One region of the Acidovorax sp. ST3 genome, then DNA from elsewhere that is predicted to be linked to it. Evidence: riboswitches for the same ligand, from Rfam matches in the RefSeq annotation. Region 1 holds a riboswitch; each other region holds the start of a gene.
What was found. A riboswitch is a leader RNA that binds a small molecule or an ion and turns the genes downstream of it on or off. The one in region 1 is predicted to bind glycine.

Region 1 (4,382 bases):
GGAGAATTTGATCGTCATGGGAAGCTCCTCAAGCAAAGGAAAAAAGTAAAGGAATCTGCAATGTAAGCGGGCGCAGCTTGTGCGCTTCGCTGATGAAATCAGCCGCGGTAGTAATTGGCCGGCACAAACGGCATGGCGCGCACTTCCATGGGCACCGCCTTGCCGCGCACGATGGCGTTGACACGGGTGCCGATGGCGGCAAAAGCTGGCGTGACGTAGCCCATGGCCACGGGTTCATTCACCGTGGGGCCCAGCAGGCCACTGGTAACTTCGCCGATCTTTTGGCCGTCCGTGCTCTGCAGTTCGGTGTGCTCGCGCACCGGCACACGTTCCAGCGCGACCAGGCCCACACGCTTGCGGGGCAGGCTGGCAGGGTTGTCGATCTGTGCGAGCACCTTGTCGGCACCGCGGAAGCCGCCTGCACGCGCGCCACCGGTGCGGCGCACCTTCTGGATGGCCCAGTTCAGCGCGGCTTCGGGGGGCGTGGTGGTGGTGTCGATGTCGTTGCCGTAAAGGCACAGGCCCGCTTCGAGGCGCAGCGAGTTGCGGGCACCCAGGCCGATGGGCTTGACTTCAGGCTGGGCCAGCAGGGCGCGGGCCAGGGTGTCGGCCTGCGCGGCGGGTACGGAGATTTCAAAGCCGTCTTCGCCGGTGTAGCCGCTGCGGGTCACAAAGCAGTCGCAGCCCGCGATGCTGAACGCGCCACCGGTCATGAACACCAGCTTTTCGACACCGGGCGCCAGGCGGGCGAGGGCGGTGACGGCCTGTGGGCCCTGCAGAGCGAGCAGGGCGTGGTCGGGCATGGGCACCACCTTACAGCGCTGGCCGATGCGGGCCTGGATATGGGCAATGTCGCCCACCTTGCAGGCCCCGTTGACGATGACAAACAGGGTGGGTTCACCATCCACCACGCCCTGGTTGAAGAACATCAGGTCGTCCATGATCGTGCCTTCGTCGGTCAGCAGCAGACCGTAGCGCTGCTTGCCCATGGGCAGGTCGATCACATCCACGGGCATCAGGGTTTCAAACGCTGCGGCAGCATCGGCGCCGATGAGCTTGAGCTGGCCCATGTGTGACACGTCGAACAGGCCGGCGGCGGTGCGGGTGTGCACATGCTCGGCCATCAGGCCAGCGGGGTATTGCACGGGCATGGAATAGCCTGCAAAAGGCACCATGCGAGCGCCCAACTCGATGTGCAGGGCGTTCAGGGGCGTGGTGAGCAGGGGGGCGGTGGCTGACATGGCGGACTCCGGGGCAAATGGGGGCCGCGACCACGGCGTGGTCACGGGATTTGCCCTGCTGTCCGCTTTACCTGAGAGATTCACCGCAGCGCCTTGGCTGGCCGTGCGGTTTGCTCCTTCGGTGGATGGCCTGCACACAGTTTCTTTTCTGTGGGGCCACCTCTCTCCAGCAAGGGAACGCCCGCATCGCTGCGGGCGGTTGCCAGTCCTTTTGCCTGAGCGTTCGGCTGCTGCCTGCGCCTTCGGCGGTGCTGCGCGTCTTATGGACAAGACGGAGCACTCTCTCCTGACCGAGCAATTCTAACTACTTTGCGTAGACCAGATCCCGAAGTGCCAACGAGATCGATGGCACGTAGGTGATGATCATCAGGCACACCAGAATCACGCCGACGAACGGCAGCAGGTGCTTGATAATCCGGTCCAGCGAGATTCTGGCCACCGTGCAGGCTGCGAACAGGTTCACTCCGAACGGGGGCGTGATCATGCCCAGGGCCAGGTTCACCACCATGATGAGGCCGAAGTGCACAGGGTCGATACCGAAGTGCATGGCCACAGGCGCGAGGATGGGGGCCAGCACGATGATCGCCGCGCTGGTCTCGATGAACATGCCGATCACGAACAGTGCCGCGTTCACGCCCAGCAGGAAGAGGGCTGGGGACTGCAGCACCGCCTCCAGCCATCGGCCGATGGCATCGGGCACGCCCGCGCGTGTAATGAGGAATGCAAACAAGCCGGCGTTGGCAATGATGAACATGATCACCGCCGACGAGATGGCCGACTTGCGCAGGATGGCGAACAGGTCCTTGAGCTTGATCTCGCGGTAGATGACGATGCCCACCACCAACGCGTAGAACACGGCCACGGCCGATGCCTCGGTGGGGGTGAACACACCGCCATAGATGCCGCCCAGGATGATGACGGGCATCAGCAGCGCCCAGCCCGCCTGCAGCGTGGCCTTGCCAAAGGGCATGCGGCCATCGCCATCGTTTTTGCCCCAGCCCTTGTACTTGCAGTACGCCCATACGAAGAGCATCAGTGCACCGCTGATCAGCAGGCCCGGGCCAAAGCCAGCGATGAACAGCTCACCAATCGACACCTCGGCGCTCACGCCGTAAAGGATCATCGGGATGGAGGGAGGGATGATCACGCCCAGCTCGGCACTGGTGGCCTGCAGCGCGGCGGCGTAGCTGGTGGGGTAGCCATGCTTGATCAGCGCAGGAATCAGGATGGCGCCAATTGCAAACGTGGTGGCGACCGACGAGCCCGACACGGCCGCAAAGATCATGCAGGTCAGCACACAGGTCATGGGCAGGCCACCCTGCACGCCGCCGACGATGCTCTTGGCAAACTCCACCAGACGGCGCGAGATGCCTCCGGTCTCCATCAGGTTGCCCGCGAGGATGAAGAAGGGGATGGCTGCGAGGGGAAACTTGTTGATGGCCCCGAACATCTCCTTGACGGAGATGAGCATGTTCGCGTTGGAGGCCTGGATGCCCAAGATGGACGCCAAACCGATGGACACGGCCACCGAGACGGTGAGTGCAAAGCACAGCACCATCGTTGAAATCATGACCAAACTCATAGTTGGACCCCCACGCTCGGCATTGCATGTCCTCGCTGCCCCCCAAGGGGGCCGTTCACTGGCTTGAGGCGGCTCGGCGCGGCGTTCATTGAGCAGTCTCCAGTTCCATGCGCAGGGGATCAATGAGGTTGCCAATGATGCCGACGATGCAAAAAAGCCCCCCCACCGGCATGGCGAGGTAGGCCCAGAACATGGAGATGGACTCCAGCCCGGCCATGCTCTGCACCCCCCCACGTTGCGCGTAGTCCCAGCCGTACCAGATGATGATGCCGATGAGGGCCAGGGCCGCCAGTGCGACCACCCAGTCCAGCACCCGTTTGATGCGTGGCGGGCTCCAGCGGTACAGAACGTCCACGCTAACCATCGCGCCCTGGCGAAACGCGGCCGGGATGGCCAGGAACACCATCCAGATCAGGCTGAAGCGGATGAGCACTTCGGTCCATTCGGCGGGCTGCTCCAGCACAAAGCGCGTCACGATCTGGAACATGCCCAGGGCCGAGGCCAGGGTCAACATGGCGCAAGCGCCGAGCATGGCGATGAAGGTGGTCCATCGCTCAAAGGTAAGAAAAGCGTTTTTCATGGGGCGATGCCGACCATGGGCAGGTAGGAGGTGATCAGAACCAGCGATGGCTCCAGAATAAAAACGCCCGATAGCGCAATGGCTACGGGCGTTATTAGCTACAAAGGTAATAGCAAAGACCCAAATTACTTGACTTCGCGGATCTTGTCGATGGCAGCCTTGCCGAACTGCTTTTCAAACTCGGCGTTCACAGGGGCCAGAGCCGCCACAAACTTGGCCTTGTCCACGTTGTCGATCACGGTCATGCCCTTGGCGCGCAGGTCAGCCACGCCCTTGGCGTCGTCTTCGTCCACACGTGCACGGTTGGCCTTGGTGCCTTCCTTGGCTGCGTCAATGAAGGCCTGCTTGTCGGCTGCCGAAAGCTTGTCGAAAGCTGCCTTGTTCATCACGAAGATGCAGGGCGAATACACATGGCCGGTGAGGGTGAGGTGTTTTTGCACCTGGTCGAACTTGGCCGAGATGATGACCGACAGCGGGTTCTCCTGGCCGTCCACGGTGCCCTGTTGCAGCGCCGTGAACACTTCAGGGAATGCCATGGGCGTGGTGATGATGCCAAAGCCCTTGTACGCGGCAATGTGCACGGGGTTCTCCATCGTGCGCATCTTCAGGCCCTTCAGGTCACCGGGCTCCTTCACGTCGCGCTTGCTGTTGGTCATGTGACGGAAGCCGTTCTCGGCCCAGGCCAGTGCCTTGAAACCCTTGGCGTCGAATTTGGACAGCAAGTCCTGGCCGATAGGACCGTCCAGCACTGCGCGGGCGTGTGCCTTGTCGCGGAACAGGAAGGGTACATCCAGGATCTTGGTCTCGGGCACAAAGTTGGGCACAGGGCCTGTGGAGCTGAAGGCCAGTTCCTGGGTGCCCAGTTGCACGGCTTCGATCGATTCGCGCTCGCCGCCCAAGGCGCCGTTGTAGAACGTCTGGATCTTGTAGCGGCCCCCCGTGCGTTTTTCGACCTCTTTGGCAAACGTGTCGATGGCTA
Region 2 (4,382 bases), on a different contig from region 1:
ACTTAGCCCGCCTGCCGGTGCCGTGCTCGACCACGTCGCGCAGCATGCTGTCGAGCACGAAGGCATTGCGCTCGGACACCGCAGTGGTGCGGGGCGATGGGCCGCCAGCTTCGTACAGCACCTCGCCGCCGCGCTCGCTCACCTTGCGGATCAGCCGGGGCTGCACCAGCGTGCCACCGTTGGCGAACACGGCGTAGGCCTGCGTGAGCTGCAGCGGTGTGACGGCACCTGCGCCCAGCGCCAGCGGCAGCCGGGACGGGTTGAGCGCGGGGTCGAAACCGAAGCGGGTGGCGAACTGCTGCACATATTGCGCGCCCGCCGCCTCCATCAGGTTGACGGCCACCATGTTCTTGGAGAGCACCAGGCCACGCCGCGCCGAGATGAAGCCCTCGTATTGGCCGCCGTAGTTGCGCGGGCGCCAGGCGGCGCGCCCCCGTGCGGCGGGGATGACAACGCGCTGCGTATCGTCGACCAGCGTGCCCGGCGCATAGCCCTTCTCCAGCGCAGCAGAGAAGATGAAGGGCTTGAAGGTGGAGCCGGGCTGGCGCTGGGCCTGCACCGCGTGGTCGAACTGGTTTAGTGCTTGGTCGAAGCCGCCGGTCAGCGCCAGAATCTCCCCGGTGTCCGTGTCCATGGAGACCAGCGCACCTTCCATGCCGGGCAGCTGCGCCAGGCTCCACTGCTGGCGTACGTCGACCACCACGCGGATCACCGCGCCCGGTGCAATGCGCCGCTGCGGGGGCGTATCGGGCGCCAAGGCCTCGCGGGCGCTGGCAGTCAGCCGGCTGCGCGGAATCTGCACGCGCGTGCCGTCGCGCAGCAGCGCGGAAATGCCGCCCGCCTGCGACGCCTCGCGCACCAGGGCCACACGCAGTTCACCGCTGTCCCGGTACGGCGCCAGCGCTGCACGCAGGGCCCGGGGGTGGCCGTTTCGGGCGGCCTCGGTGTGCGGTAAGCGGGCCTCGGGGCCCGCATAGCCCAGCGACGCTTGCGCGCGCAGCAGCCCGGCGCGCAGCGCGCGCGTGGCGGCCTGCTGCTCTGCCACGCGCAGGGTGGTGACCACATCCAGGCCCAGCGAATACACAGCCTCTCCAAACCGATCCACCACCATCTTGCGCGCTTGTTCCACGGCAAACGCTGCGGCGGGGTCGATGGAACGTGGCTGCGTGCGAAACGTGAGCACCTCGGCACTGGCCGCGTCGTAAGAGGCGGTGTCCAGGTAGCCCAGCGCGTGCATGCGTTGCAGGATGTACTGCTGACGCACGGTGGCGCGCTCGCGATTGACGACGGGGTTGTAGGCTGAAGGGGCCTTGGGCAGGCCGGCGAGCATCGCGGCCTCGGCCACCGTCAGCTCGTCCAACGTTTTGTCGAAGTACACCGAGGCTGCGGCCGCAAACCCGTAGGCCCGCTCGCCCAGATAAATCTGGTTCATGTACAGCTCCAGAATCTTGTCCTTGCTGTACGTGGCCTCCAGCTTGTAGGCCAGCAGGATCTCCATCAGCTTGCGGCTGTAGGTTTTCACCCTGCTCAGAAAGAACACCCGCGCCACCTGCATCGTGATGGTGCTGGCGCCCTGGGCGTGCTCGCCCGTCACCACGTTGCGCAGCGCGGCGCGTGCCAGACCCGTGAAGTCCACCGCGCCGTGTTCGTAAAACCGCGCATCCTCAATCGCCAGCAGCGCCTGGCGCATGTGCAGCGGTATCTGACCAATGGGCACAAATTCGCGGCGCTCTTCGCCAAACTCTGCCAGCAGGCTGCCGTCGGCGGCATAAATGCGCAGGGGCAGCCGGGGGTCGTAGTCGGCCAGGTGGTCCACGGTGGCAGCTGCTGCCACAGCAGGTGCAGCACATAGGCCCCTCCGGCGCTGCCGGCCAGGACGAGCCCTGCGAGAAACCCGCAGAGGAACTTCAGCGCCGAGCGCTTTTTTGGAGGCACTGCTGCGGGCGCAGCAATAGGGGGTGAGGAGGACATCGGAGGGAACTCTGGCTGGGCAGCGCCCGCGCAAAAGCGGGTCTGCGGCGCCTCTCCCCCTGTCCCTGTTACCTGAGAGTTTCAGCTGCGGTGGCAGCCAGCCCCTTCGGTGGACCCCGCCCGCGTTGCGCGGTGCGGCGGCCTCTCTCCAGTCGGCGATGGTCTCTTGCGGTCCGGTGTGCCTGAGCGATGATGGGAGTTTGCGCCTTCGGCGGGGGCAGTGCACGCCCCTCTCTCCCGCAAGATCAGGATTTACTCTAACCCACGCGCGCAAACCAAACCCGGCCCCAAGGTTATTGATGGCGCCGGGCAGGCCACTTACAGCGCGGCTTCAAGGATGCGGCGGCTCACGGCGGGCGTGATCTCGCGCTGTTCGCCCAGGGTCACCATGCCGTGCGCTTCGAGCTGCGCAACCACGGCGGTCACCGTGTCGCCGCCCAGGCCGTAGCCCGACAGGCGCGTGGCGATGCCCATGCTTTCAAAGAAATCGCGCGTGCGCTCGATGGCGGCGGTGATGCGCTCATCATCCGTGCCGGTGGTGATGCCCCACACGCGCTCGCCGTACTGCAGCAGCTTGGCGCGCTTGGCCACCCGGCGCTCGTTCAGCAGCGCGGGCAGCACGATGGCCAGGGTGCGCGCGTGGTCGATGCCGTGCAGGGCCGTCAGCTCGTGGCCGATCATGTGCGTGGCCCAGTCCTGCGGCACGCCCGCGCCAATCAGGCCGTTGAGCGCCATGGTGGCGGCCCACATCAGGTTGGCGCGGTCGTCGTACACGGGCTCAGGGGCGGTCAGCAGGCGCGGGCCCACTTCGATCAGTGTTTGCAGGATGCCTTCGGCAAAGCGGTCCTGCACGGGCGCGTTGACCGGGTAGGTCAGGTACTGCTCCACCGTGTGCACAAACGCATCCACCACGCCGTTGGCCAGTTGCTGGGGCGGCAGGGTGTAGGTCTTGGTGGGGTCGAGCACCGAGAACACCGGGTAGGTGTGCACGCTGCCAAACGACAGCTTGGCGCCTTTGGCACGGTGGGTGATGACGCCGCCGTTGTTCATCTCCGAGCCCGTGGCGGGCAGCGTGAGCACGGAACCAAACGGCATGGCACCCTGGATGTTGCGGCCGTGCTTTTCGAGGATGGCCCAGGGGTCGGCGCCCTCAAAACGCACGGCGGCGGCGATGAACTTGGTGGCGTCGATCACCGAGCCTCCGCCCACGGCCAGCAAGAAGTCAAAACCGCCTTCGCGGATCTGCGCCACGGCCTTCATGGAGGTTTCGTAGCTGGGGTTCGGCTCGATGCCGCTGAAGGTGGCGTGCTGGCGCTCGCCCAGCGCGGCGCGCACCTCAGCCAGGGTGCCGGTCTTTTCGGCGCTGGCGCCGCCCACCAGGATCAGCACCTTGGCGGCAGCGGGCACGAGCTTGGCCAAGTCGGCAATGCGCCCCTGGCCGAAGGCGATGTGGGTGGGGTTGTGGAAGTCGAAATTCAGCATGATCGTCTTTCTCCGTCAATGGCGTTGCCGCAGCACCGGGCATTTGGCTGCGCAGCGGGTTCGCCGCGCTCGGTGGCGGCAGCAAGGGCGCGATTGTGCGGCGCACGGGTGGGCGGCGCCGGTCGCGTGTGCGATAGCCCTGCTGCTGGCAGAGCCTCGTGCGGCAGGTCGGCGCAGCGCATGCGGTTGCTGCTAGCGCTCAGTGTGGCGCCCGCTCCATGAGCGCCTGCAGGCGCCCGGCCACGAAGTCGCGCAGCGCCCGCACCAGCGGCGTGAACTGGCGGCGGCTGGGGGCAACCAGAAAGAGCGGCACGGCCTCGGTGGTCCAGCCAGGGCACAGCGGCACCAGCCGCCCGGCGGCCAGATCATCAGCCACATCAAAGTACGACTTGTACGCAATGCCCCGGCCCAGCACGGCCCAGCGGCGCACGACATCGCCATCGTTGGCCACGTTGCGGCTGCGCACGCGCACCACCACCTCCTGGCCTGCGGCGTCCCAGAAGCGCCAGCGGTCGTGCACGTCCTCGCCCAGCATGAAGCACAGGCCCTCGTGCGCGGCCAGTGCGTGGGGCGTGCCGGGCATGCCGTGCGCAGCCAGGTAGGCGGGCGCCGCGCAGAGCACACGCCGGTGGTCGGCGGCCAGCGGCAGTGCGACCAGGCTCGAATCCTGCGGCTTGCCGTAGCGGAAGGCGGCGTCCACCGGCTCGCTGTAGACGTTGGCCACGCGGTCAGCCAGCTGCAGGCGGATATCGATGGCCGGGTGCTCGGCCTGGAAGGCATCGAGCCAGGGCAGCAGCACATTGCGCCCCAAGTCCGACGGCGCGGCCAGTTGCAGCGTGCCGCGCAAGCCACCGGCGCGCCCGCCTGCTAGCTGGCCTTGCACCTGCTGCAGCGCCGCCAGCGCGGGGCGGCAATGCTCCAGGAACAGC
Region 3 (4,382 bases), on a different contig from region 1:
TGTTGCAGTGCTCGGGCAACGGCCGGGGCTTTTTCCCCAGCAAGCCCAGCGGCACCCCTTGGGCGGTGGGTGCTGCAGGCTGCGTGGTCTGGAGTGGCGTGCCGCTGCGCAACGTGGTGGCGGCCCTGGGCGGGCTGGCCGACGGCGCGGCCTACCTGACCGGTACGGGCGGCGAGAAGCTGCCCGAGGGGGTGGACCCGCTGTCGGTGCTGGTGGAGCGCTCGGTGCCCGTGAAGGCGATGGACGATGCGCTGCTGGCCTGGGAGATGAATGGCGAGCCGCTGTCACTGGCGCATGGCGGCCCGCTGCGGCTGGTGGTGCCCGGCTACCAGGGCGTGAACAACATCAAGTACGTCAAGCGCGTGGCCTTCACCAGCGCGCAGTCGCAGGCACGCATCATGTCGCACGGCTACCGCATGTCGCCACCCGGCAGCAAGGCCAGCCCCGACCAGCCTTCGGTGTGGGAGATGGGCGTGAAGTCCTGGATCAACGGCCCCTTGGCCGACAAGGGTCCCCTCAAGCCCGGCCAGGTGCAGGTGCATGGCGTGGCCTTTGGCGGCACGCGCGGAATCAAGGGCGTGGAGGTGTCGGCCGACGGCGGCAAGACCTGGCAGGCGGCCAAGCTCATCGGCCCCGACCTGGGCCCCTTTGCCTGGCGGCAGTTTGCGCTGCCCCTGCGCCTGGAGGCGGGCACCCATGTGCTGGCCAGCCGCGCCACCGACACGGCAGGCAATGTGCAGGCCGAGCAGCGTGAGGAAAACCTGGGCGGCTACAACAACGCCAGCTGGCGTGACCACGCCGTCACCGTGACCGTGGCCTGAGATGGGTGGGAGCAACGGAGCGCGCCGCCTTGCAGCGGCGCTGTGGGTCGCTGGCGCCTGTGCGTCGGCTGCGGCCGCCGACCCCGCCGAACTGGCACGCGGCAAGGAGCTGTTCACCAAGATCCAGCCCGCCTGCGCCGTGTGTCACACCCTGCAGGCCGCAGGTGCTGAGGGCCAGGTCGGCCCGGTGCTGGATGAGCTGAAGCCCGACGCGGGCCGCGTGTTGCGCGCGCTCAAGGCGGGCATCGGTGTAATGCCCTCGTATGCCGAGCGCATGAGCGAGAAGGACATGTTGGCCGTGGCGCAGTTTGTGGCGCACGCCACGGGCGCGGCCAAGTAGGCGCAGCCTTTCGCACCGGTTGCAGCGTGGCCTCGCTGCAACCGCCTGCAACCGCGCGCTGCCTCAGGCCGCCGTGCGCGACGGCACCAGCGCCGCCCCGGCTGCGCGCCCTTGCAGCCCCTGGAACGCAAAGTCCACCTCGGGCACGCGGCCACTCACGATGTCGGCCAGCGCCTTGCCCGAGCCGCAGGCGTGCGTCCAGCCCAGCGTGCCGTGGCCGGTGTTGAGGAACAAATTGCCCACTTTGGTCTTGCCGATCAGCGGCACGTTGCTGGGCGTGGCGGGGCGCAGGCCGCTCCAGAACTGCGCCTGGGTGGTGTCGCCGGCGCCGGGGAAGAGCTGCTCCACCCGCCGCACGATGGCCTCGCAGCGCACCTCGTTCAGGTGGCGGTCATAGCCATTCAATTCCGCCGTGCCCGCAATGCGCAGGCGGTCGCCCCGCTCGCTGGTGTAGCGCGAGAACACGAGCTTGAACTCGTCGTCCGTCAGGCTCACCTGGTGCGCCTTGGCCGCGTCCTTGACCGGCATGGTCACCGAGTAGCCTTTGGCCGGGTAGATGGGCAGCTGGATGCCCAGCGGCTGCGCCAGCAGCGGGCTGAACGAGCCCATGGCCAGTACAAACGCATCGCCGCGCACACGCTCGAAGCGGCCTTCGGCATTGGTCACTTCCACGTGGTCGATGCGGCCACCCACCTCGCGCAAGGCGGTGATGTGGTGGCCCATGCGGAACTGCACGCCCGCCGCCCCGCACAGCTTGGCCAGCTCGCGCGTGAACTGGTTGGCGTCGCCGGATTCATCTTCGGCCGTGTAGGTGGCGCCCGCGAGTTGTGGGCGGATGTGGGCCAGGGCAGGCTCGATGCGCACGGCCTCGTCGGCGCTGATGACCTGGCGCTCGCAGCCCAGCGCGCGCATCTGCTCGGCCGGGGCCAGCGCGCCGTCGAATTCTTTTGGGTTGGTATAGAAGTGCAGGATGCCTTGTGTGCGCTGGTCGTACTGGATGCCAGTGGCCGCGCGCAGCTGCTGCAGCGTGTCGCGGCTGTAGGTGCCCAGGCGCACGATCTGTTCGATGTTGTGGCGCGTGCGTGCGGGCGTGCAGTTGCGCAGGAAGGACAGGCCCCACAGCCATTGCCGCATGTCGGCGCGCAGGCGGAACAGCAGGGGTGCATCCTCTTTGCCCAGCCACTGCAGCACCTTGAGCGGCGCGCTGGGGTTGGCCCAGGGTTCGGCGTGGCTCACCGAGATCTGACCGCCGTTGGCAAAGCTGGTCTCTGCACCGGGCGCAACCTGGCGGTCGATGACGGTCACCTCGTGGCCGAGTTGCGAAAGGAAATAAGCCGAAGTCACGCCGAGCAAGCCGGCGCCCAAAACGATCACGCGCATGATTTTCAAAGCCTTTCTGGGCTCTGGCGCTAGAACAACATGCGCTGGCAGCTATGAATTCAATAGCGTGCAGCTGGCGCATGAATGCCCTGGCTGCCGCTCCCCCTGTCCTTGGTACCTGAGAGATTCACCGCCACCCACCCGGGCTGCGGCTTGCTCCTTCGGTGCGCTTCGCGTTGCGCGAGGCGGCTCTCCAGACGGCTTTGATGAATGGTGCAGTACGGGACCTGAGCGTGTATGGGAGTTTGCGCCTTCGGTGCAGCGGTGGCCTGTGCCTGCCGTGCTCTCCTGCGAGGCCGATTCTAGGGGGCAAGCCTGTGCGCCGGATCAACTCCGGCGGCTAATGGGGCGCAATCGTTGCTGATGCAGCGGGGCGGGGCCGATGGGGGAAGGTGCCGATAATCCCGCCGACCCCTTGCACCACGGAGAGTTTTGTCATGTCCCCCACCGCTTTGGACCCTGCCGCCAGCGCCGCCGTCATCACCCAGGCCCGGGAAGTGCGCACGCCCCGCCCGTTGGACTTTCCCGCAGGGCTGCGCCCGCGGGATGCCTCCGAGGCCTATGCCGTGCAAGACGCGGTGGTGCGTGCACGCGGGCACATCGCTGGCTGGAAGGTCGGGGCTGCGTCGCCCCAGGCGCAACCGGCACGCGCTGCACTCACCCGCGATTCGGTGTGGGTGGCTGCAGCGGGCGAGCCCGTGTTGCTGGCTGCATCTGGTTTTGCCGTGATGGGGGTGGAGGCGGAATGGGTCTACGAACTGGGGGCCGACCTGCCCGCCCGCGCCACCCCCTACAGCGCCGCCGAAGTGCTGGCGGCCGTGGCGTCGGTGCGGGCCGCCATCGAGGTGTGCGACACGCGCTTTGCTGCCTGGGCGCAGCAGGGCGAGTGGAGCCGCCTGGCCGACCAGGCATGCCACGGAGCGCTGATTGTGGGGACTGGCACCGACGAAGTGGCCACCGCACAGCCCCTGGCGCAAGCGGTGACTTTGTCGGTGAACGGGGCCGTGGCCGTGCAACATGCCACCTGGGGCAACCCGGCGGGCGACCCGCTGCGCCTGCTGGTGTGGCTGGCCAACGAAGGCGCGCGCAGCCTGGGTGGACTGCGCGCGGGGCACTGGGTCACCACCGGGTCATGCACCGGCACCGTGCTGGTGGCGCCGGGGGCTGAGGTGGTGGCCGACTTTCCCGGGCTGGGGCAGGCGGTGTTGCACCTGCCATAAAGGCACAGGGCCTGGCGCCCTGGCTAGCCAGCGGAGCGTCGATCAGTTGCGGCGTGGGTTGTCCGGCTGGTGGTCGCGGCGGTTGGGCACGCCGTCGCCGTCACGGTCGCGGTCATTGCGGTTGGCAATGCCGTCGCCATCGCGGTCCCAACCGCCCCGGTGCAGCTCCCAGCGCCCGTCGCGCTGCTCCCACTGGGGGGGGCGATAGCGGTAGCCTGGCCGCACCTTTTCAAAGTGGCCTGCCACCCATACATGGCGGTGGCCCCGCCAGTCCCAGTAGCCAGGCACCCACACCTGTCCCTTGCGGGCGTGTGGAACGGCTTCGCGGCGGGGTGGCGGGGGTGCCGGAATGACGATGCCCTGCTGCGGGCCCGACTGCACGATGACAGTGGCTTGCGTGGCGGCCTGTGCCGGTGTGATGGCCCCTGTCAGCGCCGTCAGCGTTGTCACGGACAGGGCCGCTGCGGTGAAGGTGTTGCGCAAGAAAGTGGCGTGGGTCATGGTGAACTCCTTGTCGTGTCTGGCCGACCGCAGGCACTGCCTGCGTCGGGCCGGGTGTTGCGTCTGTGGCCTCATCGTGGCCAGTGGGTGGTGGCGCGTCTGTCAGCCGGGCTGCCCATT

Region 2: linked by a shared signal. The riboswitch ahead of DNK89_RS20765 (penicillin-binding protein 1A) and the one ahead of gcvT (glycine cleavage system aminomethyltransferase GcvT) in region 1 are both predicted to bind glycine.
Region 3: linked by a shared signal. The riboswitch ahead of DNK89_RS21850 (D-amino acid dehydrogenase) and the one ahead of gcvT (glycine cleavage system aminomethyltransferase GcvT) in region 1 are both predicted to bind glycine.

Annotation. Positions count from the first base shown of each region.
Region 1 covers NZ_QKVP01000001.1:719,279-723,660, reverse strand. Annotated here, with positions in the region: gene gcvH (glycine cleavage system protein GcvH) at 1-18, opposite strand, end outside; gene gcvT (glycine cleavage system aminomethyltransferase GcvT) at 99-1,241, opposite strand; glycine riboswitch at 1,290-1,421, opposite strand; glycine riboswitch at 1,435-1,540, opposite strand; gene DNK89_RS03205 (TRAP transporter large permease) at 1,546-2,823, opposite strand; gene DNK89_RS03200 (TRAP transporter small permease) at 2,909-3,403, opposite strand; gene DNK89_RS03195 (TRAP transporter substrate-binding protein) at 3,529-4,382, opposite strand, start outside.
Region 2 covers NZ_QKVP01000006.1:440,257-444,638, forward strand. Annotated here, with positions in the region: partial or broken gene DNK89_RS20765 (penicillin-binding protein 1A) at 1-1,971, opposite strand, end outside; glycine riboswitch at 2,131-2,221, opposite strand; gene DNK89_RS20770 (iron-containing alcohol dehydrogenase) at 2,290-3,453, opposite strand; gene DNK89_RS20775 (LysR family transcriptional regulator) at 3,653-4,382, opposite strand, start outside.
Region 3 covers NZ_QKVP01000007.1:131,852-136,233, forward strand. Annotated here, with positions in the region: gene DNK89_RS21840 (sulfite oxidase) at 1-821, shown strand, start outside; gene DNK89_RS21845 (cytochrome c) at 823-1,161, shown strand; gene DNK89_RS21850 (D-amino acid dehydrogenase) at 1,225-2,541, opposite strand; glycine riboswitch at 2,637-2,748, opposite strand; gene DNK89_RS21855 (2-keto-4-pentenoate hydratase) at 2,979-3,761, shown strand; gene DNK89_RS21860 (YXWGXW repeat-containing protein) at 3,804-4,262, opposite strand.